DNA from 2 places in the Mesorhizobium sp. B2-5-4 genome. Region 2 is predicted to be linked to the other one. Evidence: riboswitches for the same ligand, from Rfam matches in the RefSeq annotation. Region 2 holds a riboswitch; the other holds the start of a gene.
The links. Region 2 has a riboswitch for S-adenosylmethionine ahead of FJ492_RS09450 (homoserine O-acetyltransferase). Riboswitches for the same ligand answer to the same signal wherever they lie in the genome.

Region 1: another riboswitch for S-adenosylmethionine. It lies ahead of FJ492_RS25985 (O-succinylhomoserine sulfhydrylase); the one in region 2 lies ahead of FJ492_RS09450 (homoserine O-acetyltransferase).

The regions. Positions count from the first base shown of each region.
Region 1 is NZ_VFUR01000029.1:557-12,765, reverse strand. It holds gene FJ492_RS26035 (acyltransferase family protein) at 1-26, shown strand, start outside; tRNA gene FJ492_RS26030 (tRNA-Gly) at 79-152, shown strand; gene FJ492_RS26025 (Stf0 family sulfotransferase) at 217-978, opposite strand; gene FJ492_RS28920 (hypothetical protein) at 1,130-1,624, shown strand; gene FJ492_RS26015 (LysR family transcriptional regulator) at 1,711-2,700, opposite strand; gene chvE (multiple monosaccharide ABC transporter substrate-binding protein) at 2,992-4,062, shown strand; gene mmsA (multiple monosaccharide ABC transporter ATP-binding protein) at 4,162-5,694, shown strand; gene mmsB (multiple monosaccharide ABC transporter permease) at 5,691-6,983, shown strand; gene araD1 (AraD1 family protein) at 7,186-8,178, shown strand; gene FJ492_RS25990 (2'-deoxycytidine 5'-triphosphate deaminase) at 8,287-9,378, opposite strand; SAM riboswitch at 9,518-9,595, shown strand; gene FJ492_RS25985 (O-succinylhomoserine sulfhydrylase) at 9,652-10,842, shown strand; gene FJ492_RS25980 (ceramide glucosyltransferase) at 10,870-12,021, opposite strand.
Region 2 is NZ_VFUR01000006.1:86,235-98,443, forward strand. It holds gene FJ492_RS09395 (DUF1348 family protein) at 1-187, opposite strand, end outside; gene FJ492_RS09400 (carboxymuconolactone decarboxylase family protein) at 250-684, opposite strand; gene FJ492_RS09405 (LysR family transcriptional regulator) at 786-1,691, shown strand; gene FJ492_RS09410 (1-acyl-sn-glycerol-3-phosphate acyltransferase) at 1,769-2,557, shown strand; gene FJ492_RS09415 (LysE family translocator) at 2,577-3,203, opposite strand; gene FJ492_RS09420 (aldo/keto reductase) at 3,296-4,243, opposite strand; gene FJ492_RS09425 (gamma-glutamylcyclotransferase) at 4,366-4,887, opposite strand; gene FJ492_RS09430 (DUF2125 domain-containing protein) at 5,041-6,039, shown strand; gene FJ492_RS09435 (sugar kinase) at 6,047-6,976, shown strand; gene FJ492_RS09440 (prephenate/arogenate dehydrogenase family protein) at 6,973-7,908, opposite strand; gene hisC (histidinol-phosphate transaminase) at 7,914-9,023, opposite strand; SAM riboswitch at 9,160-9,237, shown strand; gene FJ492_RS09450 (homoserine O-acetyltransferase) at 9,357-10,589, shown strand; gene metW (methionine biosynthesis protein MetW) at 10,648-11,262, shown strand; gene FJ492_RS09460 (Stf0 family sulfotransferase) at 11,208-12,056, shown strand; gene FJ492_RS09465 (glycosyltransferase) at 12,135-12,209, shown strand, end outside.

The DNA of each region.
Region 1 (12,209 bases), on a different contig from region 2:
GTGAGCTGGCGAAGCCCGCATTGTGAGACCGGTTTGCGATTGCCCCAAGCCATGCCGTCATGATAACGAGGCTGCAGCGCGGGTATGATGTAATGGTAGCCTGTCAGCTTCCCAAGCTGAACGCGCGGGTTCGATTCCCGCTACCCGCTCCACCCTGAAGCCAAGAGTCCGTTGGCCTAGGCGGAACCCGTCCATTTGGCAGCACTGTCGGTGAGCCTAGGCTTGGCCGATTCGCATCTGCTTCTTGAGGAGGAACCGGGCGAGGTTGTTGATATTCCGCGGCGCCACCTTCCTGGGCAGATGCGCCAGCAGGTCTTCCGATTTGACGTCGTTGCGGAACCGCTCCGCCCAATCTTCGGTGAGGTCGTCCCGCTGCAGGCGCAAATTCGTCTCGAACTCTCCGTCCGGCATTTCCACCGACAACTGCCGGGCCACCGACGCGACGTAAGGACGAGGATCGTCCAACAGATCCTCATAGAAAAAGCGATCGTAATGCAGATCGGCCAACCGCAGGTAAGCCTCCCAGAAGGCATAGCTCTGCTCGATCAGGAAATAGGCCTGGCAGATACCGGCGAAGTCGTATTGCGGAACCAGATCCGCGCCGCCCATCGTGCTTCTCCAATGGCCCGACGCCTTTGCCCGGCAATAGGAAATCGCTTGGCGAAGACGGTCCCGTCGCTCCAGCAGGACCAGACCCATGTCATGGCGCCGGCCGCATTCCGCCAGGAAGTCGGCTCCGTATTTGGCCTGCGACCAGTGAAGGTGCCGTGGAAACAGCTTCACGGCGAACGTGCCGTTCGCAGTCCTGCCGCGATGGATCACGGCGGACAGCAGATCATCGAAGGATTTCGGCTTGCACCCCAGATTGGTCGTGTCGAGCCACTCGGCCGACTTGCCGAACAATCCCGTGCTGTTTGTGAGGCTGCCAAGCCATTCGGAGCCGCTGCGGGCTTCGGTCAGTATCGCGACGCCCTTCATGCGTGCCGATGATCCGCGGCCCGCGTCATGTCGATTGCAGAATGCCGTTCTTCTTGATGGTCCCCCGCCATGGTCAAAGCTCCGCTTAAACAGCGCCTCAACGGACAAAGGCCTATATGGTTCCGTCGATTCGACCTTAGGCTAAGGCAGAATGCAGGCCCAAACACGTTACAACTGGGTAATCAACGCCGCGCCTTGGGCTCGAAGAGCCCTGAAGATACGCGCAAAGGCCGGCCACGCTGCGGTGGCCGCCTTTGACGTCAGCCAGAAGCGATTACAGCCAGACGCCGAGCCAGACGCGCTCGCGCCAGCAGCGGACGCGGCGGCGTCCGTGGCGCCAGTAGCTGCGGCAAACCCGTCTCCAGCCGCGGCGGCGTCCATGGCGCCGACGCCAGTAGCCATCGGGACCATGATGTCTCCAGCGATGCCAACGGCGGTGGGAGACCTGCTCCAGTTCGACCTCGTCATCCCCTTCGAAGACAGCCGGATCCGGCTTGTCCAACTCATCGAGAATTCCATTGCCCTGGGGAACACCGGCAAGCGCGCGGCCGGGTCGGGCCACGCTTGCAAACGCAACCGCCCCCGCAACGCCAAGCATTCCAGCAAGAAACAACCGACGTTCCATAAAAACCTCCCGAGCTGTTAACTACCGACACCTCGTTCCCTCGCCCGAAACAGGCTCCAGCGCGCATGCCGATCGGTTTTGAACGCGCGGAGGTGGTTCTCGTTCCATCACCCCACTTCACGCAGGATGAAATCATGCAGCATCTTGGCCGCCGGTGACAGTACGCGATTCCTGACCGTGATCAGGCTGTAGGGCCTGACCTCGATGTCGAACTCGGTCTGGACGACGTCGATGGCGCCGGCAAGTCCGTCCGGGTTCTGGATGAACTTCGCCACCTGCACCGAGACCGGCGCTATGGCATCGGATTGAGCGACCATGACCAGCGTGAGCAGCAGCGAGCTGGTATTCAAGATCCGGTCCGGCAGCGCGATGTTGCGGTTCAGGAAATTGCTCTCCATCGCCTGGCGCAAGGGCGAACCGCCTGACTGGAAGACCCAGTCATAGGCAGCGGTGTCTTCCAGACGCACCACATTACCCCTCGCGAGCGGGTGGCCGCGGCGCACGATCAGGCAGGCTTTCTCGACGCCGATCACGCGGGATTCGAACAGCCGCGGATTGAGGTCGTCGGGAATGCGGGCGATGATGAAGTCGTGGCGCGAGGCGATCAGCTCGCGGGCGAGCACATTGGAGGTTTCGACCTGCATGGTGATCTCGATGCGCGGGTAGATGCGGCGGATCTCGCGAATCGCCGGCACGGCCAATTCGATCGCCGGCGCGGTCACGGCGCCGAGGAACACCGAACCGCCCTTGCCGGCCTTGAGCTCGGCAATCTCGCGGTCGGCTTCGCGCATCTCGAGCAGGATCGAGCGGGCCCGCCTGGCGAGCGCCTGGCCATAGGGGGTGAGGGTCACGCCGCGCGGCAGCCGTTCGCACAGCTTCACGTCGAGCACCGCCTCCATCTCGGCGATCATGCGCGAGGCGGCCGGCTGGGAGATGTTCATGACCTGGGCCGCGGCGCTCACCCGTCCGTGATCGTCGAGGGCGGCGATCATGCGCATGTGGCGCAAGCTCAAGCCACTGCGCAGGAGTGTCTCCCCATTGCCCGGGAGCTTCTCGTAACTTACAGGAATCGCATCGGGATCGCGCAATGCCGCCATGATCTTCCAGCCCTTCCGCCGGTTCCTTTTCGCATGCTAGATCATACCGGTTTCGGTATAGCAACCACCAAAGATCGCATTTGACAGTTATGGCAAAGCGACCCACCCTTCGCGCGTTCCGGGGTGCAAGGGCGGTAACGACCAAAATCGTATCGATTGAAACTGCATCGCGGAGCCGATTGGGAGGATACCGGAGATCGATAAAGCCGACAGCGGCGCGTTTGCGCTCCTGTCTGGCTGCGCGGCCCGCGAAGCCCCGAGGTGTCGCGTCCATCAACCAGGGAGAGTAAGTTGAAGATCATCAAAACGCTGGCCGCCGTCGCGGCCCTTGGCATCGCTGCCATGAGCTATCAGGCGCACGCGGCCGACAAGGGTCTTGTCGGCGTGCTGATGCCGACCAAGACCTCGCAGCGCTGGATCAATGACGGCGACGCCGTCAAATCCCAGCTCGAGGCTCTCGGCTACACCGTCGACCTGCAGTACGCGCAGGACGACATCCCCAACCAGCTCAGCCAGCTGGAAAATGAAATCACCAAGGGCCCGAAGGCGCTGATCATCGCCTCGATCGACGGCACCACCCTGTCGGATGCGCTGCAGAAGGCCAACGACGCGGGCGTCGTCGTCGTCGCCTATGACCGCCTGATCAAGAAGACCGCCAATGTCGACTATTACACCACTTTCGACAATTTCGGCGTCGGCGTGATCCAGGCGAATTCGCTGGTCAAGGGGCTCAAGGAGCGTTTCCCGAACACCAAGCCGTGGAACGTCGAACTGTTCGGCGGCTCGCCCGACGACAACAACGCCTTCTTCTTCTACAATGGCGCAATCTCCGTCCTGCAGCCGCTGATCGACAACGGCTCGATCAAGATCAAGTCCGGCCAGACCGGCATGGACAAGGTCGGCACGCTGCGCTGGCTCGCGGCAACCGCCCAGGCACGCATGGACAACCTCCTGTCGGCCAACTACTCGGACGGCAGCCGCGTCGATGGCGTCCTGTCGCCCTATGACGGCCTGTCGCGCGGCATCACCGCCTCGCTGCGCGCTGTCGGGTACGGCACGGAGGCACAGCCCTGGCCGATCGTGACCGGCCAGGACGCCGAGACCGCCTCGGTCAAGCTGATCATCTCGGGCGAGCAGTACTCGACCGTGTTCAAGGACACCCGCGAACTGGCCAAGGCCACGGTGCAGCTGGTCGACAAGGTGCTCTCGGGCGGCAAGCCGGAAGGCCTCGATGAAAAGACCTACAACAACGACGTCAAGGTCGTTCCCTCGATCCTGTTGACGCCGCATGAAGTCGACAAGTCGAACTACCAGGCGCTGGTCGTCGACTCCGGCTACATCAAGGCCGAAGACCTGAAGTAATTTCGGTTATAAAGTCAGGGGTCCTGCGCAACGCAGGGCCCCTTTTCGTTGAAAGCGACCCCGGTATGGGTTTTACCGGCCTCCTAGGAGCTTGTCCTGATGACCTCGACGATTTTGGAGATGCGCGACATCACCAAGACGTTCCCCGGCGTGAAGGCGCTCTCGAACGTCAACCTCAGCGTAGAGGAAGGCGAGATCCACGCCGTGGTCGGCGAAAATGGCGCCGGCAAGTCGACCCTGATGAAGGTGCTGTCGGGCGTCTATCCCTCCGGGACCTATGATGGCCAGATCATTTTTCAGGGCCAGGAATGCCATTTCAAAGGCATCCATGACAGCGAACACAAGGGCATTGTCATCATCCACCAGGAACTTGCGCTGGTGCCGATGCTGTCGATCGCCGAGAACATTTTCCTCGGCAACGAGCACGCCAGCTACGGCGTCATCGACTGGGACGCCAACGAGGCACGCACGTCCGGGCTTTTGAAGAAAGTCGGGCTCAAGGAAGACCCCAAGACGCTGATCACCCATATCGGCGTCGGCAAGCAGCAGTTGGTCGAGATCGCCAAGGCACTCAGCAAGGAAGTGAAGCTCCTGATCCTCGATGAGCCGACGGCATCGCTCAGCGAGAAGGACAGCCAGGCGCTGCTCGATCTTTTACTTGAGTTCAAGCGGCAGGGCATGACCTCAATCCTGATCTCCCATAAGCTCAATGAGGTGAACCGCGTCGCCGACAAGGTGACGGTCATCCGCGACGGGCGCACGATCGAGACATTGCCGAGGAAGGACATCAGCGAGGACCGGATCATCACCTCCATGGTCGGCCGGTCCCTCGACGATCGCTACCCGCCGCGCGAGCCTCATATCGGCGACGTCATTTTCGAGGTCAAGGACTGGTCCGTCTACCACCCGATCCATGCCGAACGGCAAGTGATCAAGAGCATCGACCTCAAGGTGCGCAAGGGCGAAGTTGTCGGCATCGCCGGGCTGATGGGCGCCGGCCGCACCGAATTCGCCATGAGCCTGTTCGGTCGCTCCTATGGCCGGCGCATCAGCGGCGAGGTGCTGCTCAACGGCAAGCCCGTGGACCTTTCGACAGTGGGCAAGGCGGTGCAGAACGGCATCGCCTACGTCACCGAAGACCGCAAAACCTATGGGCTGAACCTCATTGACCACATCAAGCACAATGTGACGTTGGCCAACCTCGCCGGCGTTTCCAATGGCGGCGTCATCGACGATATGCGCGAAATGAGCGTCGCCAACGATTATCGCAAAAAGACCAATATCCGCGCATCCAGCGTCTATCAGCTGACCGGCAATCTCTCGGGCGGCAACCAGCAGAAGGTGGTGCTATCGAAATGGCTGTTCGCCGACCCGGAAGTTCTGATCCTCGACGAGCCGACGCGCGGCATTGACGTCGGTGCCAAGTACGAAATCTATACAATCATCGCTCGCCTCGCCGCCGAGGGCAAGGCGATCATCGTCATCTCATCGGAAATGCCGGAACTGCTCGGCATCTCGGACAGAATATATGTCATGAACGAAGGGCGCATCGTCGGCGAGATGGCGGCAAGCGACGCCAGCCAGGAAAAAATCATGCGCGCCATTGTTCGCGGAGAAGGAAAAGCATCATGAGCACAGACAGCGCTCCCGCGCCGCAAAGCGGCACCGCCGAGGACGTCAAGCAGGGTCCTCGCATCGCCGTCTCGGCGCTGACGACGAACCTGCGCGAATACGGCCTGATCATCGCGCTGATCGTCATCATGCTGTTCTTCCAGTACACGACGTCGGGAACGCTGTTCAAACCGGTCAACCTCAGCAACCTGGTGCAGCAGAACTCGTTCATCATCGTGATGGCGCTCGGCATGCTGCTGGTCATCGTCGCCGGCTACATCGATCTCAGCGTAGGATCGGTCGCCGGCTTCATCGGCGCACTTGCCGCCATGATGATGGTCATTTGGCCGCTTGGCATGTTCAGCAACCCGCTCGTGGTCTCGATCGTCTGCCTGATCGTCGGTGGGTTGATCGGTGGGGCGCAAGGCTACTGGATCGCCTATCACCGCATACCAAGTTTCATCGTGACGCTCGCCGGCATGCTGATCTTCCGCGGCATTTGCCAGGCGCTGCTTGGCGGTGGCTCCTCGGTCGGTCCGCTTCCCGACAGTTTCAAGGCATTGAGTTCCGGCTTCATCCCGGACGTAATCGGCCCGCTGACGCTGATCCCACCGACGGTGAATGCCGCCGGCAAGACTATTTTGGGTAGCGGGCTCACGCTGCACATGACGACGATCGTGCTGGGCGTGATCGCGGTGCTCGCCTACGCCTATTTCGGCTTCAGGGCGCGGCGCAAGCGCGAACGCCACGGTTATGAGGCCGAGCCTTTCACGCTGTTCGTCATCAAGATCCTGGTAGGCAGCGCGCTGGCGCTGTTCCTGGTCTTCCAGTTCGCGACTTATCGGGGCCTGCCGATCGTGCTGCTGGTGATGGGCGTGCTGATTTCATTGTTCGTCTTCGTCACCAAGCGCATGACCATTGGCCGCCGCATCTACGCCATGGGTGGCAACGCCAAGGCGGCGCAACTGTCGGGCATCAACACCGAGCGCCTGACGCTCCTGGTGTTCGTCAATATGGGCGTGCTGTCGGCGCTCGGCGGCCTGATCATCGCGGCGCGTCTCGGCCAGGCCGTGCCGGCAGCGGGCCTCGGCAGCGAGCTCGACGTCATCGCGGCCGTCTTCATCGGCGGCGCCTCGGCGATGGGCGGCGTCGGCCAGGTCATCGGCGCTGTGGTCGGCGGCTTCATCATGGGCGTGATGAACAACGGCATGTCGATCATGGGCGTCAATGTCGACTGGCAGCAGGTGGTCAAGGGACTGGTCCTGCTCGGGGCCGTCATCTTCGACGTCTACAACAAGAACAAGGCTTAAGGGCTGGGGCGAGGACTAGGAGGCATACGGGTTCTAGATCGCGAAGCTGCCGGCGGCCCGTCAGCACCAAGAAGTCCGCGGAAGGACCAGGTTCGCGAACGCAATCCGGACGAAACGTTTCAACCGTGGCGCGTTCCCGCGCCGCGCCGGTCAGGGTTTGCCCATTGGCAGCCGGATACAGATAAATGAGAGAGGACTGATCATGCTGATCTCGCAGATTCTCGACGACGCCGAGACGATCCGTGTCGTTGCCCGCAGCGGCGGGAAGACCCGGATCATCAACGGAGCGCGCAGCGTGTATTCGCTGGCGATGGAGGCCGCCCGCACCGGCGTCGGCCTGACGGCCCTGATCGAACGCAAGGGACTGGGCGAGACGGTCGATCTCGACGCCGCCTACAAGAGGGGCCGCCTCCTGTCGCCGATCAATCACCCCGACCCGGCGCATCTGCATCTGACCGGCACGGGATTAACGCATCTCGGTTCGGCCGCGACGCGCGATTCCATGCACAAGAAGCTCAGCACCGACGGCGAGGAGCAACTTACCGATTCCATGAAGATGTTCCGCATGGGACTGGAAGGCGGCAAGCCCGCGAAAGGCCAGGTCGGCGTGCAGCCGGAATGGTTCTACAAGGGCAACGGTACCATGGCGGTCGCGCCTGGTGCCGCACTCATGTCACCGGCCTTTGCCAAGGATGCCGGCGAAGAACCAGAGATCGCCGGGATCTATGTCATCGGCGATGACGGCGCGCCATTCCGTGTCGGCTTCACGCTGTCGAACGAATTCTCGGACCATGTGACCGAACGCGTGAACTATCTGTTCCTCGCCCACTCCAAGCTGCGCAATGCCTCGTTCGGGCCCGAAATTCTGATCGGCGACCTGCCTTCGGACATCCGCGGCACGTCACGCATCGTGCGCGACGGCAGGACAATGTGGGAGAAGCCGTTCCTGTCGGGCGAAGCGAACATGTCGCACACCATCGCCAATCTCGAGCACCACCATTTCAAGTATTCGGCGTTCCGCCAGCCGGGCGATGTGCATGTGCATATGTTCGGAACGGCCACGCTGTCCTTCGCCGACGGCGTCACGACCGAAGCCGGCGACGTGTTCGAGATCGAGGCCGGGGATTTCGGCCTGCCGCTGCGCAACCCGCTGGAAATCGAAAAGCCGGTGAAGGTGGCGGTGAAGGCGCTGTAACTGGCGCCAACTCTGCCTTCTCCCCTGGTGGGGCCCGAAGGGCGGGCGAGGCCATTTCGACCTCTAAATCTTGCCCGTGGGCAAGCATCGGCCGGTGGTAATGGGAGTTCAGCGCGGGCGGAAATGTTTGGACAGCTTCAGGCCTTGTGCCTGGTAGTTCGAGCCGAGATCGGTCCCGTAAAGCGCCTGCGGGCGCTTTAGCATGTGTTCGTAGACCAGCCGGCCGACAATCTGGCCATGATCGAGGATGAACGGCACTTCGTGGCTACGCACTTCGAGCACCGCGCGGCTGCCGGTGCCGCCGGCCGCCGAATGGCCGAACCCCGGATCGAAAAATCCGGCATAGTGGACACGGAACTCGCCGACCAGCGGATCGAAGGGCGTCATCTCGGCGGCGTAGAGCGGCGGCACATGCACCGCCTCCTGGCTGACGAGGATGTAGAACTCGTCGGGATCGAGCACCAGTTCGCCGGCGCCGCTCTTGTGGATCGGCTCCCAGAAGTCGAGGACATCCTGGGCGGCACGCTTGTCGACATCGATGAGGCCAGTGTGGTGCTTGCCGCGATAGCCTACCAGCCCATCCTTGTCGCCGTTGAGATCAATCGACAGCGCGATGCCGCCTCCGGAAATGTTTGGCGGCTCGGTGGCGACCAGCATCTCGGCGCTGTGCAATTCATGCAGTTCGGCTTCTGAAAGCAGCGCGTTGCCGGTGCGAAAGCGGATTTGAGACAGGCGCGAACCGGTGCGCGCAACGATCGGGAAGGTGCGCGGGCTGACTTCGAGATAGAGCGGACCGTTGTAGCCGGCGGCGATCTTGTCGAACTCGTGGCCACGGTCGGTCATGACGCGGGTGAAGATGTCGAGGCGACCGGTCGAGCTCTTTGGATTGGCCGAGGCCGAAATGTCGGCCGGCAGGGCCAGGCTTTCGAGCAGCGGCACGATATAGACGCAGCCGGTTTCGAGAACCGCGCCTTCGGCCAGACTAATCTCGTGCAGCTGCAGCCGATCGAGCTTTTCCGAGACCTTGTGGTTGGGACCGGGCAGGAACGAGGCCCGCACCCGCCAGGCCTTTTCGCCCAATCTGAGATCAAGACTAGCCGGCTGGATCTGGTCGGCATCAAGCGCACGCGGCGACTTCAGCGCGCCGGACTGGAACAGCGCCGAAATGTCCTGATCGGGAAGAATGCCTGTCTGCCGCAAAGTCTGGCTCCGCCCCAAGACTGGTCTCCTTTGTTGCAGGTTCTTGCCGCAAACCGCTGGGCACTTTGCGGAACCTGCCTTGGTACAAACCTCTTAATGAAGCCGGCAATTGACGCAAGCGTGGCGCGGGTCTAAAGGGTCGTTATCCCGTGGTGATTTGGCCGGTCGGCTTGCAGCCACGTTAAACAAGTCGCTAAAGGACCGTCGGGCCGCAAGGCCGTATGGACCGGTTGCGACTTTCGCGGCCGGTTTTTTTGTGTCTGGAACAAAGCGATGAGCACCAAGAAGCGCAACTGGAAACCTCAGACGGCACTCGTGCATGGCGGAACCCTGCGTTCCGGCTTCGGCGAAACCTCCGAGGCGATGTATCTGACCCAGGGCTATGTCTACAAGACCGCCCAGGCGGCGGAAGCCCGCTTCAAGGGCGAAGAGCCTGGCTTCATCTATTCGCGTTACGCCAACCCGACCGTCGACATGTTCGAAAAGCGCATGTGCGCGCTGGAAGGCGCCGAGGACGCGCGCGCCACGGCATCGGGCATGGCGGCGGTGACGGCGGCGCTGCTGTGCAGCGTCAAGGCTGGCGACCATATAGTGGCGGCGCGCGCGCTGTTCGGCTCCTGCCGCTGGGTGGTCGAGACGCTGGCGCCGCGCTATGGCATCGAGGCGACTTTGGTCGACGGCACCGACATTGCCAATTGGGAAAAGGCGGTCAGGCCGAACACCAAGCTGTTCTTCCTGGAAAGCCCGACCAATCCGACGCTGGAAGTCGTCGACATCGCGGCCGTTGCCTCGCTTGCCAACTCGATCGGCGCGCGGCTTGTCGTCGACAACGTCTTCGCTACGCCGCTGCAGCAGAAGCCGTTGCAGCTTGGCGCGCACATCGTCGTCTACTCGGCCACCAAGCACATTGACGGCCAGGGCCGCTGTCTGGGCGGTGTCATACTATCGGACAAGAAGTGGATCGACGAAAACCTGCACGACTATTTCCGCCACACCGGCCCCAGCCTGTCGCCGTTTAATGCCTGGACCTTGCTGAAGGGCCTCGAGACGCTGCCGCTGCGCGTGCGCCAGCAGACGGAAAGCGCCGGCAGGATCGCCGACTTCCTGGCCGAGCAGCCGCAGATCGCTCGCGTCATCTATCCCGGCCGCGCCGACCACCCGCAGGCTGATATCGTCAAGAAGCAGATGTCGGGCGGCTCGACGCTGATTTGCCTCGACGTCAAGGGTGGCAAGCCGGCGGCCTTCGCCCTGCAGAACGCCCTCGACATCGTGCTGATCTCGAACAATCTCGGCGATGCCAAGAGCCTGATCACCCATCCCGCGACGACGACGCACAAGAATTTGAGCGACGAGGCCCGCGCCGAACTCGGCATCGGGCCTGGCACGCTCAGGCTGTCTGTCGGCCTGGAGGACGCCGACGACCTGCTGGAAGACATCGCGCAGGCTTTGCAGGCCGCTAGATAAGCTGCTTAGGAGCGTCGTCCGCGGCGATCAGGCGCGCGACGGCGTCTCCTCCAATTCGGCCGCCTTGGTGCGGATGGTCATGGCATTGCCGCGCCAGTCGACGGCGCCGCCGAGCCAGCCGCGCGCCCAGATGGACGGGAGCATCACGTCGCGCGCGATCATCGCCGCGACCATGCGCGGCGACAGATGCCAGCCCTTGGACAAGGCCAGCGCGCATTCCGGAAGGTAGAAGGCCGCCAACATGGCAATCACGGTTGCCCAGAGGCTGACGCCCGCGCTCGCCGCCGCAACCAGCGCCAGCGCGAGAGGCACCGCTGCGCCGGTCAGGAGTTCCGGCGCGAAGAACAGCGGAAAGGTGACGCGGCGCAGGCGCGCCCAGCGGGCCTGGCGCGACCAGATCTCGCCAACGGTGCGCTGGCCGAGCGGCTGCTCGAAGGGCGCCGCTACGAGATTGACGCGCAGCCCGAGGCCGTTGACCAGCTTGGTGGCGGCGGCGTCCTCGGCGATCTCGGCGGCCAGCGCGCGAATGCCGCCATTGGCGTTCAGCATCGGCTTGTTCCATAGCATGCTCTTGCCCTGGGCAAAGCCGAGGCCGAGCGCCTCGCCGGCATACTGCCAGCGGGCCTGCAATGTGTTGAGGAAGGCGCATTCGACATCGGCCCAGAAACCCTCGGGTCGCGAACCGATCGGCGTCGAGCAGACAAGACCGGTGTCGGGCCGCCATGCCGCCATCATGTGCTGGACATAGTCCCTCGGCATCAAGACGTTGGAATCGGCAAGGATGACCCAGTTGTGGCGCGCCGCTTCCCAGCCCTTGACGCAATTGTTGAGCTTTGGATTGGCGCTGACACGGTCATCGCCAATCAGCAGCCGGGCCGGCACCTTGGAAAACCGGGCAATCGCCCTGTTTATCAGTTTGACCACCGGGTCGTCCGCATGGGCGACGCAGAAGATCAGCTCATAATGTGGCCAGTCGAGCGCGAAGGCGCGTTCCAGCGTTTCATGCGTGAATGCCTCGACGCCCCGCGACGGGACGACGATCGATACCGGTTGCGACTTGCCGGCGGGCGGGGCGATCGTGCCGCGCCGTTTCAGCCGTGAGGCGGCAAGCGAAATGCTGGCGGCGTTTGAGAAGATGAGAGCGGTCGAAAGCGAGGCGGCTATGAAGGTGAGTTCCATCGAGATCTGGTCACTCCGGAAAGGCGGCCCGCATCATGGCCGTTTTCAACAGTTCGACAGAGCGCCGAGTCGCCCGGTTCGTGCACACCACCATTGTCGTGTGTCACTTAAATGACATTCTTTGTCGGCACCTGCGCTTCAAGGCTGGGCGCGACAAGACGCGCACGTTGACCTGCTCACCGGGAGCG
Region 2 (12,209 bases):
TCAGGAACGCCTGGATCGCATCGCGGCCTTGTAGGAACTCGGCCCGGTTGCGCCAACGGCTGTCCGCCGTATAGGCGAGTGCCACCCGCGCAGGATCGCGCGAGTTCCAGGCATCCTCGGCCATGCGCGCTTTCTGTGCTGACGTCTCGGCGGTGAAGGGCGGAAGCGGCGGGCGGCTCTCAGACATGGGATTTCCTCTGCGGCATGACGGATTGGGGCCGGCGGGCACCGCTCGCCCCTTTTCCGGATTCAGGCAGCATCGCGGGCGGAAACAACCGGAAAATCGATCTCCGTCTGGGCAACCTCGTTGATATAGTTGGTCCAGACGTTCAGGGCGACATGCTGGACGCTCTCGATGATCTCCCCGTTTTCATAGCCCGCGAGCCTGACAGCGGCGAGATCCTCCTGGCCGACATCCCCGCGGCTTTGCGCTACTCTGGCGGCAAAACGCACCGCCGCGGCTGCCTTGGGATCCGTAGAGCAGCCATGGCGGTTGGCGATCATCTCGGCGGCGTCGAGCCTTGCGAGTGTCTTGCCGAGATAGCCTTCCAGCGCGGCCGGCCTGTTGGCGACCATCCGAAACAGGTTCCGGACGACACCAAGCTGTTTTTCTACCGCCTGCAGCATGGGCAGCGCGGCGGCGGGAGCGTTTGCGATGGACGAAGGCTTGGCAATGCGGGGCATGGAAATTGCCTTGTTGAGGTACCCCGCCTATATGCAGTCTTCCATCTTGCGGATGTAGATGCCATATTTGCAATCAACCCTTCCATTTTCTGGAAGAAATGATGGATCGTCTCGAAGCCATGTCCCTTTTTGTCGCGGCAGCGGAAGGCGGCAGCCTTTCCGCCGCCGCTCGCAGTTCGGACGTTCCGCTGGCAACGGTCAGCCGCAAGGTCTCCGATCTGGAGCGCCTCCTGAAGACACGCCTGTTGAACCGCTCGACGCGGCGGCTGACACTGACCGATGCGGGCCATGCCTATCTCGCTGCCTGCCGCCGCATTCTCGACGAGGTCGGAGACGCCGAACGCGCCGCCGGCGGCGAATACAGCGCCCCGACAGGGGAACTGATCATCACCGCGCCGATCGTCTTCGGCCGCCTTCACGTGTTGCCGGTTGTCACCGAGTTCCTCGCCGCCTATCCGCTGGTGGATATCCGCCTCACGCTCGGCGACAGGATAAGCCAGTTGGCCGAAGACCATATCGACCTCGCCGTCCGCATCGGCAGGCTGCCGGATTCGCGGATGGTCGCCATCAGGGTCGGCTTGATCGGTCATGTTGTCTGCGCAAGCCCGGCCTATCTGGCCGGACACGGCATTCCTGGAAGGCCGGGAGATCTCGATACGCACAGCTGCATCACCTTCGAGGGCCTTGGCTCGCTTGCCACCTGGACCTTCACCGTGGACAAGGCTGATTTTGTCGTACCGGTCCGCTCAAGGCTTCGGGTCAACACCGCTGAGGCGGCGACCGATGCGGCGATCGCCGGGGTCGGGTTGACCCGGGTGCTTTCCTACCAGATCGTCGCCGCCGTACGATCAGGAACACTGCGCCCCGTGCTCAGGGATTTCGAACCCGAGCCTTGGCCGGTAAACCTGGTGCATGCCGGCCAGGGTCGGCTGCCGGTAAAATTGCGCGCCTTCCTCGACTTCGCCGCCCCACGCCTGAGGGAACGGCTGGCGCAGGCGACCTGGTAGCACGGGCAGTATCGCACCGTTTCCTTTTTCCCCGCGCTTGGTGTAACCAACGCACACTTCCTCACCGGACCTCCCCCATGCTTTATGTCAGATCGCTGGCGTTCAATTTCGTCTTCTACGTCAATCTGATCGTTCAGATGATCCTCTGGACCCCGTACTATTTCCTGTCGCCCCGCCACCGCGCCTGGTTCGTGCCGAAATTCTGGTCGCGCACCTCGATGTGGCTCTATGACAAGATCGCCGGAACGACAAACGACATCACCGGGCAGGAAAACCTGCCCGAGGGCTCCTTCATCCTGGCGCCCAAGCACCAATCGTTCTGGGACGCTATCGCCTTCTTTCCTTACCTCCAGGACCCGCTTTACATCCTGAAGCGCGAGCTGACCTGGATCCCGTTCTTCGGCTGGTATATCTTGAAGATGCGCATGATCCCGGTTGATCGCGGCAGCCGCTCCAAGGCGCTGAAGGCCGTGGTCGCAGCGACCAAGGAAGAGATGGCGCGCAACCCGCGCCAGTTGATCATCTATCCCGAGGGCACGCGCCGGGCGCCGGGCGACGAGCCGGCCTACAAATACGGCATCGTTGAAATCTACACCCAGCTTGGCGTTCCGGTGGTGCCGGTCGCCCATGTCGCCGGCCTCTATTGGCCGCGCCGCAAGTTCCTGCGCTATCCCGGGACCGTCAAGGCGCGTTTCCTGCCGCCCATACCGCCTGGTCTGGGCAAGGACGAGTTCATGGCGCGGCTGATCGGCGAGACCGAGGCTGCCTGTGACCAGCTTCTCGTCGAGGCATCGCGCGCCCCCAATCCGCCGGCCCTGCCGCCAACGGCGGTGAAGCGGCTTCGGGAGCTGGGCACGAAGGCCTGAAGGCTCTCCGGCCAGGCCGTCAACCGTGCGCCGCCAGCGCCGTGGTCAGCAGCAGCGTCGCGGCAAAAGCCAGATTGATGATCCGCGAGGCGACAGGCCGGCGCAGGAAGCGCGAGAACGCCGCACCGGCAAGAAGCCACACGGCGTGGATGACAACGATCATCACCGCGAGAACAGTCAGTTTCGTCCACAGCCGGAGCTCGGCATCGCCCGCGCTCGACGAAGCACCCTCGAACACGGCGGCGATCGCCACATACGCTTTCGGGTTGGCCACCGCGAGGAGAAAACCGGCCAGCCATGTCGGGCGCGACGCGTCGGCGGCGCGTACCGCCAATGGCGGGGCGGTGGCGATCTTGAAGGCGAGATAGAGGATGTAGGCCGCGGACGCGCCAACCAGCAACGGCGCCAGCTTCGGCATCGACCCAAGCACCGCCATGACACTGGTCGCCACGACCAGCAGCACGGCGATCGTGCCCAGGACGATGCCGCCGGTGTAGCGCAGCGAATCGCGCAGGCCGAAGGCGGCGCCAACGGCGGTGACGCTTATCGTCGCCGGCCCCGGGCTACCCATGACCACGGTGGCGGCCAGCAACAGCGCAAGCAATTGGCGCCAAAGCTCCGGCTGCGAAACAAGCGATCCGGCCATCTGATCCTCCGCCCTGCACCCCGTGCGAAGGACGGTATGGCAAGGCATGAGGATCGTCTTGGACGTTCGTGCGCCCCGCGCTGCCGGCCGCCTCAGGCGCTGGCTTTGTCGAGTTCGGCCATGTCGTCCGCGCTCAATTTCAACGACACCGCCTTGATCAGGCTGTCCATCTGGCTCGGCTTGGTGGCGCTGGCGATCGGCGCGGTGACGCCTGGCCGTGCGATAACCCAGGCAAGCGCCACTTCCGCCTGCTTGGCCGAATGCCTGGCGGATACGGCGTCGAGCGCCGCCAGAATGCGCATGCCGCGTGGATTGAGATAGCTGCCGACATCCTCCCCGCGCTCGCTCTGGCCGAGATCGGCTTCCGTGCGGTACTTGCCGCTGAGAAAACCCTTGGCCAGACTGAAATAGGTGATGACACCGATATCCTCGGCCACGCAGAGGTCGCGTAGCGGGCCATCGAAGGAGGAACGGTCGTAGAGATTGTATTCCGGCTGCAGCACCTCATAGCGTGGCAAGCCGCGCAGGCTTGCCACGTCAAGTGCCGCGCGCAACTGACCGGCATCGAGGTTAGAACAGCCGGCATAGCGGATCTTGCCCTTGGCGAGCAGTCTCTCATAGGCGCCGAGGGTTTCCTCATAGGGCGTGGTCGGATCCGGCCAGTGCGATAGATAAAGGTCGATGAATTCTGTCCGCAGCCGCTTCAGCGATGCGTCGACGGCCTTTTCGATATAGGCGGCCGACAGGTCCTTGTGGCCCTGCCCCATGTCCGAGCCGACCTTGGTGACCACCACGACCTTGTCGCGATTGCCACGATCCTTCATCCATTTGCCGATGATGGTTTCCGATTCGCCGCCCTTGTTGCCGGGAACCCAACGCGAATACGCGTCGGCCGTATCGATGGCATTGAGGCCCGCGCCGACGAAGCGGTCGAGCAGGTCGAAGGAGGTTTTCTCGTCAGCGGTCCAGCCGAAGACATTGCCGCCCAGAACCAGCGGCGCGATGGAAAGGTCGGTGCGACCGAGACGGCGTTTCTGCAAGACGGATCTCCGTGATGATTGGGACCGGGCGATGCCGCCCGCTGGCTGGGTTCGGAGCCTAACCTAGGTCCTGCCGCATCGAGGTCAAAGGCCTGGCCGCCTTTTTCCGCAGAGCCAGCGCTTCACGAAGTCGCTATCCGGCGCGCCACATCCTCCAGCCAGTGGTCGCGGATATCGAGCGCTTCCAGATGCTTCAGCGTGCTCAGCACATAATCCTCATTGTTGCCGGATCGGCCGACTGCGCCGCGCACCAGGGCCGCCGCATCCGCCGCATCCAGCGCCCCGGCATATTGCTCATGCCTGCGGTCGACGATGTAGGCCATGGCTTCAACCGCGGCGCCGCCGTCGAGGCGCACCTTGAGCGTGCGTTCGAGATAGACGCTTGTGACGAGCTCGCGCTCGCGTAGATACGCAATGACCTCGTCGCGCAATTCGCCAGGCACGCGGAAAGCAAGGCCGACGCAGGAACCACCATGGTCGAGGCCAAGCACCAGTCCGGGCCGCTGACGCGTGCCGCGGTGCACGAAGGAATAGACGCAGAGCGAGCGGCGATAGCCATGCAGGTGGGCGCGTCGTGTCTCGACATGCGCGAAACCCGGCCGCCAGATCAGCGAACCGTAGCCGAACACCCAAAAATCGCCCATATCAACGCGCCTGATTGCAAAAAGAATGGCAACACCGCACCGGAAACCGGTGTTTTTTCCGCCCGTGTCCGTTTACCTATTCGTCTCTGTCCCCTGGTGTTGTCGGAATCGAGAATCCGTCCACACCATCCATGCGTTAACGAGAGCCAAAGCATGACGTCAAGTGACGAACGCCAACCGCGTAGCCGTCGCCGCCTGTGGTGGCTTGCCGCGTTCATCCTGGTGCTGTTCGCCATTTACAGCGCCGGCTGGTTCTATATGGCCGACAGGGTGAGGTCCGAGGCCGACAAGGCTGTTGCCACGCTCAACAAAAGCGGCATTCAGGCCGGCTGCGCCAATCTCCAGGTCGGTGGCTATCCCCTGAGCTTTGCCGTCTCTTGCGACAACCTCGCTTACGAGGACGATGCCAAGAACATCGCCGCCTCGGCCGGTAGTTTCAATGCCACCGCCCAGATCGTCCAACCCTTGTCGCCGGTTGCCAGTCTGCGCGGTCCGCTCCGGACCTCCGTCCCGGGCATGATGCCGCTCTGGATCGACTGGGACAATCTGCAGGCCAAAGTCAAACTGTGGTACCCGCTGCCGCGGCGTATATCGCTGCAGGCCGAGGGCCTGTCGGGCCAAACCGACCCGGCGGACGACACAGATCCGGTCGAACTATTCAGTGCCGGCAAGGCATCAGGCCAGTTGCAGCCGAATGGCGGGAATCTCGACTATGTCGGCAGCTTTGGCGATCTCGAGATCGATCCCGACGCGATCGGCGGGCGCGTGCTGCCGGCGCTCGATGCCAGCGGCGACGTGACACTGAAGAACGGCGTCGCGGTGATCGGCACGCAGGTGAAAAGCCTGCGCGGCCAGAGCATCGAAATCCGCACCCTCGATCTGTCGTCGGGAACGGCGCGTGTCACCGTTTCCGGGCCGCTTTCGGTCGATGCCCAGGGCCTGGTCGACGCCGATCTGATGATCAGGATCAAGGATCCCAAGGCCGTGGCATCCATTCTTGCCGGGGCCATACCCGAGCAGAAGAATGCGATCGAGCAGGGTTTTGGCGCCCTGGCGCTGCTTGATAGCGAACCGTCGATGCCGCTGAAAGTGGTCAAGGGCAAGGCCTCGCTCGGCTTCATCCCGCTGGGCAAGATCAAGCCGGTGCAATAGTCCCGCCATGGCAAGACCCGTGAAGCTCCTGAGTGTCGGGGCGCTGACGCTGGATACGATCCTGCGTGTCGATGCATTGCCCCATCATCAGGGAAAGTTCATCGCCTCCGACGGCATCCAGATCGCCTCGGGCATGGCCACGAGCGCGGCCTGGGCCGCGCATCGTCTCGGCGCTGAGGTATCGCTATGGGCGAGCGCCGGCGACGATCCGGTCGGCGATCAGCTGATTGCGGGAATAGAGGCCGAGGGCGTCGATTGCAGCCATGTGCGCCGCGTCAGTGGTGCGCGCTCGGCGCTGGCCTCGATCCTGGTCGATGCGCATGGCGAGCGGATCATCGTGCCTTTCTACGACACACGCGCTCAGGCTGATCCCGACGCCTTGCCGTTCACCGACGTCACGGCATTCGATGCCGTTCTGGCCGACGTGCGCTGGCCGGGTGCCGCTGCCCTGGCCCTGAAGGCGGCGCGCGCCGCTGGCCGGCCGGCAATCCTCGATGCCGATACCGCGCCGCTTGCGGTGCTGGAACAATTATTGCCGCTGGCCTCGCACATCGTCGCCTCCGAACCGGCAGTCCGCATCATATGTGGCCACGCGCTGGATCTGGAGACCGCCTGCACCGACCTTGCCTCCCGCACCGATGCCTTCGTCGCGGTCACCGGCGGTGCGGCGGGAACCTGGTGGCTTGATCGAAGCGCTGGATCAGCCCGCCATGTCGAGGCACCGAGGATCCAGGCGGTCGACACGCTGGCCGCCGGCGATGTCTTTCATGGCGCCTTTGCCGTCGGACTGGCGGAAGCCATGCCGGTCGAACAGGCCTTGCGTCTCGCAAGCGCGGCCGCCGCGCTCAAATGTCTGCGCTTCGGCGGCAGGCTGGGCGCGCCGGATCGGGCGGAGACGCTCGCCATGATGGAAGCGACCTGGCCTGAAACAGCTTAGCTCTTTGCCGGGTGCTCGACCGCCTGGCGGCCGAAATCGGGCGCGTCAATATCCTGGCCGGCTTCGATGATCGAGCGGCGCACGGCGCGGGTACGGGTGAACAGGTCGAACAGCTTGTCGCCGTCCCCCCAGCGGATCGCGCGCTGCAGGAAGGCCAAATCCTCCGAGAACCGCGCCAGCATTTCCAAGATGGCATCCTTGTTGTGCAGGCACACGTCCCGCCACATGGTCGGATCGGAGGCGGCCAGACGCGTGAAATCGCGAAAACCGGAGGCGGAATATTTGATCACTTCCGTCTTGGTCACCGATTCCAGATCGTCGGCGGTGCCGACGATGTTGTAGGCGATGATGTGCGGCAGATGCGAGACGATGGCCAGCGTCATGTCGTGATGCTGCGGGTCCATCGTGTCGATGTTGGCGCCGCAGCGGCGCCAGAATTCCGAGAGCCTTTCCAACGCTTCCGGATCGGTGCCCGGTACCGGCGTGAAGATGCACCAGCGATTGTCGAACAGGTCGGCGAACCCGGCATCCGGGCCGGATTTTTCGGTGCCCGCCAGCGGGTGGCCGGGAATGAAATGGACGCCATCAGGCACATGCGGTTGCATCTGCGCGATGACCGACGCCTTGGTCGAGCCGACATCGGTGAGGACCGCCCCCTTTTTCAGCGCCGGCGCGATTTCCTGCGCCACCGCGCCGGACGAACCGACCGGCACCGAGACGATGATCAGATCGGCATCGTGGACCGCTTCCCTGGCAGCCGTGGTGTAGGAATCGCCGAGGCCCAGTTCTTCGGCTCGCTTGAGCGTTGCCGCGCTGCGGGTCGAGATGGCGACTTGGCGAGCCAAACCCTCACGGCGAATGACGCGGGCGAGCGACGAACCGATCAGGCCAATGCCGACCAGTGCGATTTTTTCAAACATCGGAGATGCCATGGTTTCTAGCTTTTCAGGAATGTCGTGAGCGCGGCGACAACGCCGCGATTGGCCTCTTCAGTGCCGACCGTCATGCGCAGCGCGTTGGGAAAGCCGTAGCCTGAAACGCGCCGCAATATATAGCCGCGCGCGCTCAGATACTCATCAGCAGCCGCCGCCGAATGCTTCTGGTCGTCGGGAAAATGAATGAGCAGGAAATTGCCGACGCTCGGCGTCACCCGCAGTCCGAGCCCGGTCATCTCTTCGCTCAGCCAGGCGAGCCAGGTCTCGTTATGCGCCACGCTGCGCTCGACATGGGCGCGGTCGCGGATCGCGGCGATGCCGGCTTCGATCGCCGTCGCATTGACGTTGAAGGGCCCGCGCACGCGGTTGATGGCGTCGACAATGTGCATTGGACCATACATCCAGCCGATGCGCGCGCCGCCGAGGCCGATCTTGGAGAAGGTGCGCGTCATCACCACGTTCTCAGCGCTGCCGACAAGTTCTATGCCGGCTTCATAGTCGTTGCGGCGGACATATTCGGCATAGGCCGCGTCGAGCACCAGAAGCACGTTTTTCGGCAGTCCGGCATGCAGCCGGCGCACCTCCTGGAACGGCACATAGGTGCCGGTCGGGTTGTTGGGATTGGCCAGGAACACGATTTTCGTGCGCGGTGTGACAGCCGCCAGCATCCCATCGATGTCGGCGCGCTCGTCGGTCTCCTTGACCACCACCGGGGTGGCGCCCGCCGACTGGATATAGATCTTGTAGACCATGAAGGCGTGTTCGGTGAACATGGCCTCGTCGCCGGGCGCGAGATAGGTCTGCGCCAGCAGGCCGAGGATCTCGTCGGAACCATTCGAGCAGATGATGTTCTGCGCGTTGAGGCCATGCACCTCGGCGATCGCCTCGCGCAACCGCCTGGCGGTGCCATCGGGATAGATGTCGAGTTTGCCGGCGACCTCACGCGCGGCCTCGATCGCCTTCGGCGAGGGCCCAAGCGGATTCTCGTTCGACGACAGCTTGTGGACCTTGGCGACACCGGCCGGCGCCGTGCTCTTGCCGGGCACGTAGGCGTCTATGTCCATGATGCCCGCGCGCGGGGTCGGACGTGCCTGATCAGATGTCTGGTTCATTTTTGCAAAATCCGTCGAAAACGCCTCCATCCGGAAGCCGCTGCGGAAATACAAGCCACGGCAGGCAATGTCGAGGGGCGGCAGTGGTGCCGGCCGCCGGCATTGACGGCGAGGCGGGCGGGTTCTAGAAGGACAGGGACAGTTCCGTGGTGATTTGGCCGGTCGGCTTGCAGCCACGTTAAACAATTCGCTAAAGGGCCGTTTGCGTGACGTAACCGGCTTTGCGAAGGCAATGCCGGTTTTTTATTGTCCGCGACCGGCCGGACGAACGCATCGGCGGCGCGGAGATCGGCAGCGATTTCCGCAAAAGCACGGTGCAGCAAGAGAGACGTGATGGCTGTTCTGCGTGCAGGAAAGACCAACAACGAGGCCGACCAACCGTCGAGCCCGGTGTTGCGTTTTGGGCCCGACAAGCCGCTCAAGCTCGACGCCGGCACGCTGCTGTCGCCATTCCAGATCGCCTACCAGACCTATGGCACGCTGAACGACGCCCGTTCCAATGCCATCCTCGTCTGCCATGCGCTGACCGGCGACCAGCATGTCGCCAGCACCAATCCGGTGACCGGCAAGCCAGGCTGGTGGGAAGTGCTGATAGGCCCCGGCAAGATCATCGACACCAGCCGCTTCTTCGTCATCTGCTCCAACGTCATCGGCGGCTGTCTTGGTTCCACCGGGCCGGCCTCGACCAACCCCGCCACGGGAAAGCCATATGGGCTCGACCTTCCGGTCATCACCATCCGTGACATGGTGCGTGCGCAGCAGATGCTGGTCGACCATTTCGGCATCGAGAAGCTGTTCTGCGTGCTGGGCGGTTCGATGGGCGGCATGCAGGTGCTGCAATGGGCGTCGAGCTATCCCGAACGGGTTTTTTCGGCACTGCCGATCGCCACAGGCGCGCGCCATTCGTCACAGAACATCGCTTTCCACGAGGTCGGGCGGCAGGCCGTGATGGCCGATCCGGACTGGCATGGAGGCAAATATTTCGAGCACGGCAAGCGCCCGGAAAAGGGGCTGGCGGTGGCGCGCATGGCCGCCCACATCACCTATCTGTCGGAAGCCGCCCTGCACCGCAAATTCGGCCGTAACCTGCAGGACCGCGAAGCGCTGACCTTCGGCTTCGATGCCGATTTCCAGATCGAGAGCTACCTGCGCCACCAGGGCATGACCTTCGTCGACCGTTTCGACGCCAACTCCTACCTCTACATGACACGGTCGATGGATTATTTCGACCTCGCCGCCGACCATGGCGGCCGGCTGGCGGACGCCTTTGCCGGCACCAAAACCCGCTTCTGCCTGGTGTCCTTCACGTCGGATTGGCTGTTTCCGACCGAAGAGAGCCGCTCCATCGTTCATGCGCTCAACGCCGCCGGCGCCTCGGTATCCTTCGTCGAGATCGAGACCGATCGCGGCCACGACGCCTTCCTGCTCGACGAACCGGAACTGTTTGCCGCCATCAACGGCTTCATCGGCTCGGCCGCGCGCGCCAGGGGGCTCAGCGCATGCCCCCGAAAAGTTGCGGACTTTTCGGATCAAGGTCATGCGCCAAACAGAAAGGTGAAGCCATGACCCCGAAGAGTTGCGGACTTTCCGGACCATGGTCGTGCGCCGCTCAGGAGGCGAAACCATGAGCGTCAACGGCAGCCAGCGTGTCGACCTCGAGGTCGTCGCCAACCTCATCCCGCCGCAATCGCGCGTGCTCGACGTCGGCTCGGGCGATGGTTCGCTGCTCGAATTGCTGCAGGAAAGCAAGCAGGTCGACGGCCGCGGGCTCGAGTTGTCGCAGCGCGGCGTCAACGAATGCGTGGCGCGCGGCCTCTCGGTCATCCAGGGCGATGCTGACAAGGATCTCGAATTCTATCCCGACAAGGGTTTTGACTTCGTCGTCCTGTCGCAGACCCTGCAGGCCACCCGCAATCCAAAACTGGTGCTCGACGAACTGCTCAGGATCGGCAATCGGGCGATCGTCTCCTTCCCCAATTTCGGCCATTGGCGGGTGCGCCTGTCGCTGTTCGTCAAGGGCCGAATGCCGGTGACCAAGGATCTGCCCTATTCCTGGTACGACACGCCCAACATCCACTTCTGCACCATCCGTGACTTCGTCAATCTGTGCGAAGAGCTTGGTGCGACGGTGGAAAAGGCGACCGCGCTCGACGCAAACGGCCAGAAGATCGGCCTGTCGATGCCATGGTGGTTCTGGAATTTCTGTGGCCAACAGGCTGTGTTCCTGCTGAAGCGGTAGTGGTTGCCATGCATCTCTTTCGCAGACGGCCTCTTCCGGTTGAAATACCACCTGACATCCTGTCTGGCATAAAAGCTGGAATTCTGGTCTGCACGTCACCGCGCAGCGGCAGCAACCATCTCGCTGGATTGATGGCAGCCGCCGGGCTTGGCAACCCTTTGGAGTGGTTCGGCGGCCGCCGTCTTCTTGAATTGCCGAACTATCCTCGCGATCCCCGCGCTCAAGTCTTGCGGGCATTGAGGGATGGGCGATCCTCTTCCGGAATTTACGCAGTCAAACTGTTTGCCAGCCAATTTTCTCAAGTGGCTAGAACCATCGACCTGCCAGCCACCCTCCCAGAATTGCGCTATGTCCGTTTGACGCGCCGCGATCTCCTTGGCCAGGCAATCTCCTGGGCGCGCGCCCGTCAGACCGGCCGATTCCGTTCTACCGAGACCGCCAACAATGCGCCACGTTACGACGGCGCGGCGATAGCACAGTCGCTTGATAAACTTGTGCTGGAAAATCTGGTTTGGGACCTCTGGTTTGCAAAAAACGGGGTGCCTTTCCTGTCGTTGACATATGAGGATCTTTTGCAGGACCCGCAGACCAGTCTTAAGAAAATCGCTGGTCTCGTTGACGCCAAGCTTGCCCGTGACGTCGGATTTGGCTTTGCGTCCGGCCTCGCAATTCAACGAGACACCGTCAATGTAGAATGGCGGCAGCGTTTCTTGGCGCAATATTCAGACACTTCAAGATTCCCGGTTGACCGCACTCGCGGTTCCCTTTGGTCCCGATTTGGTGGCGGTGGCTGATCGTCAGTATTGTTGGGAAACACCCCCGCGTGATCTTGAAAGGGTTGCCTTTAGGCCGACTTGCAGGGACTATCGCCAGTGCGACGCAGCGATATGGTCCATGCGGAAATGGTTGAACCACACCCAACATATTCCCTCGTGGTGGAGATGGAG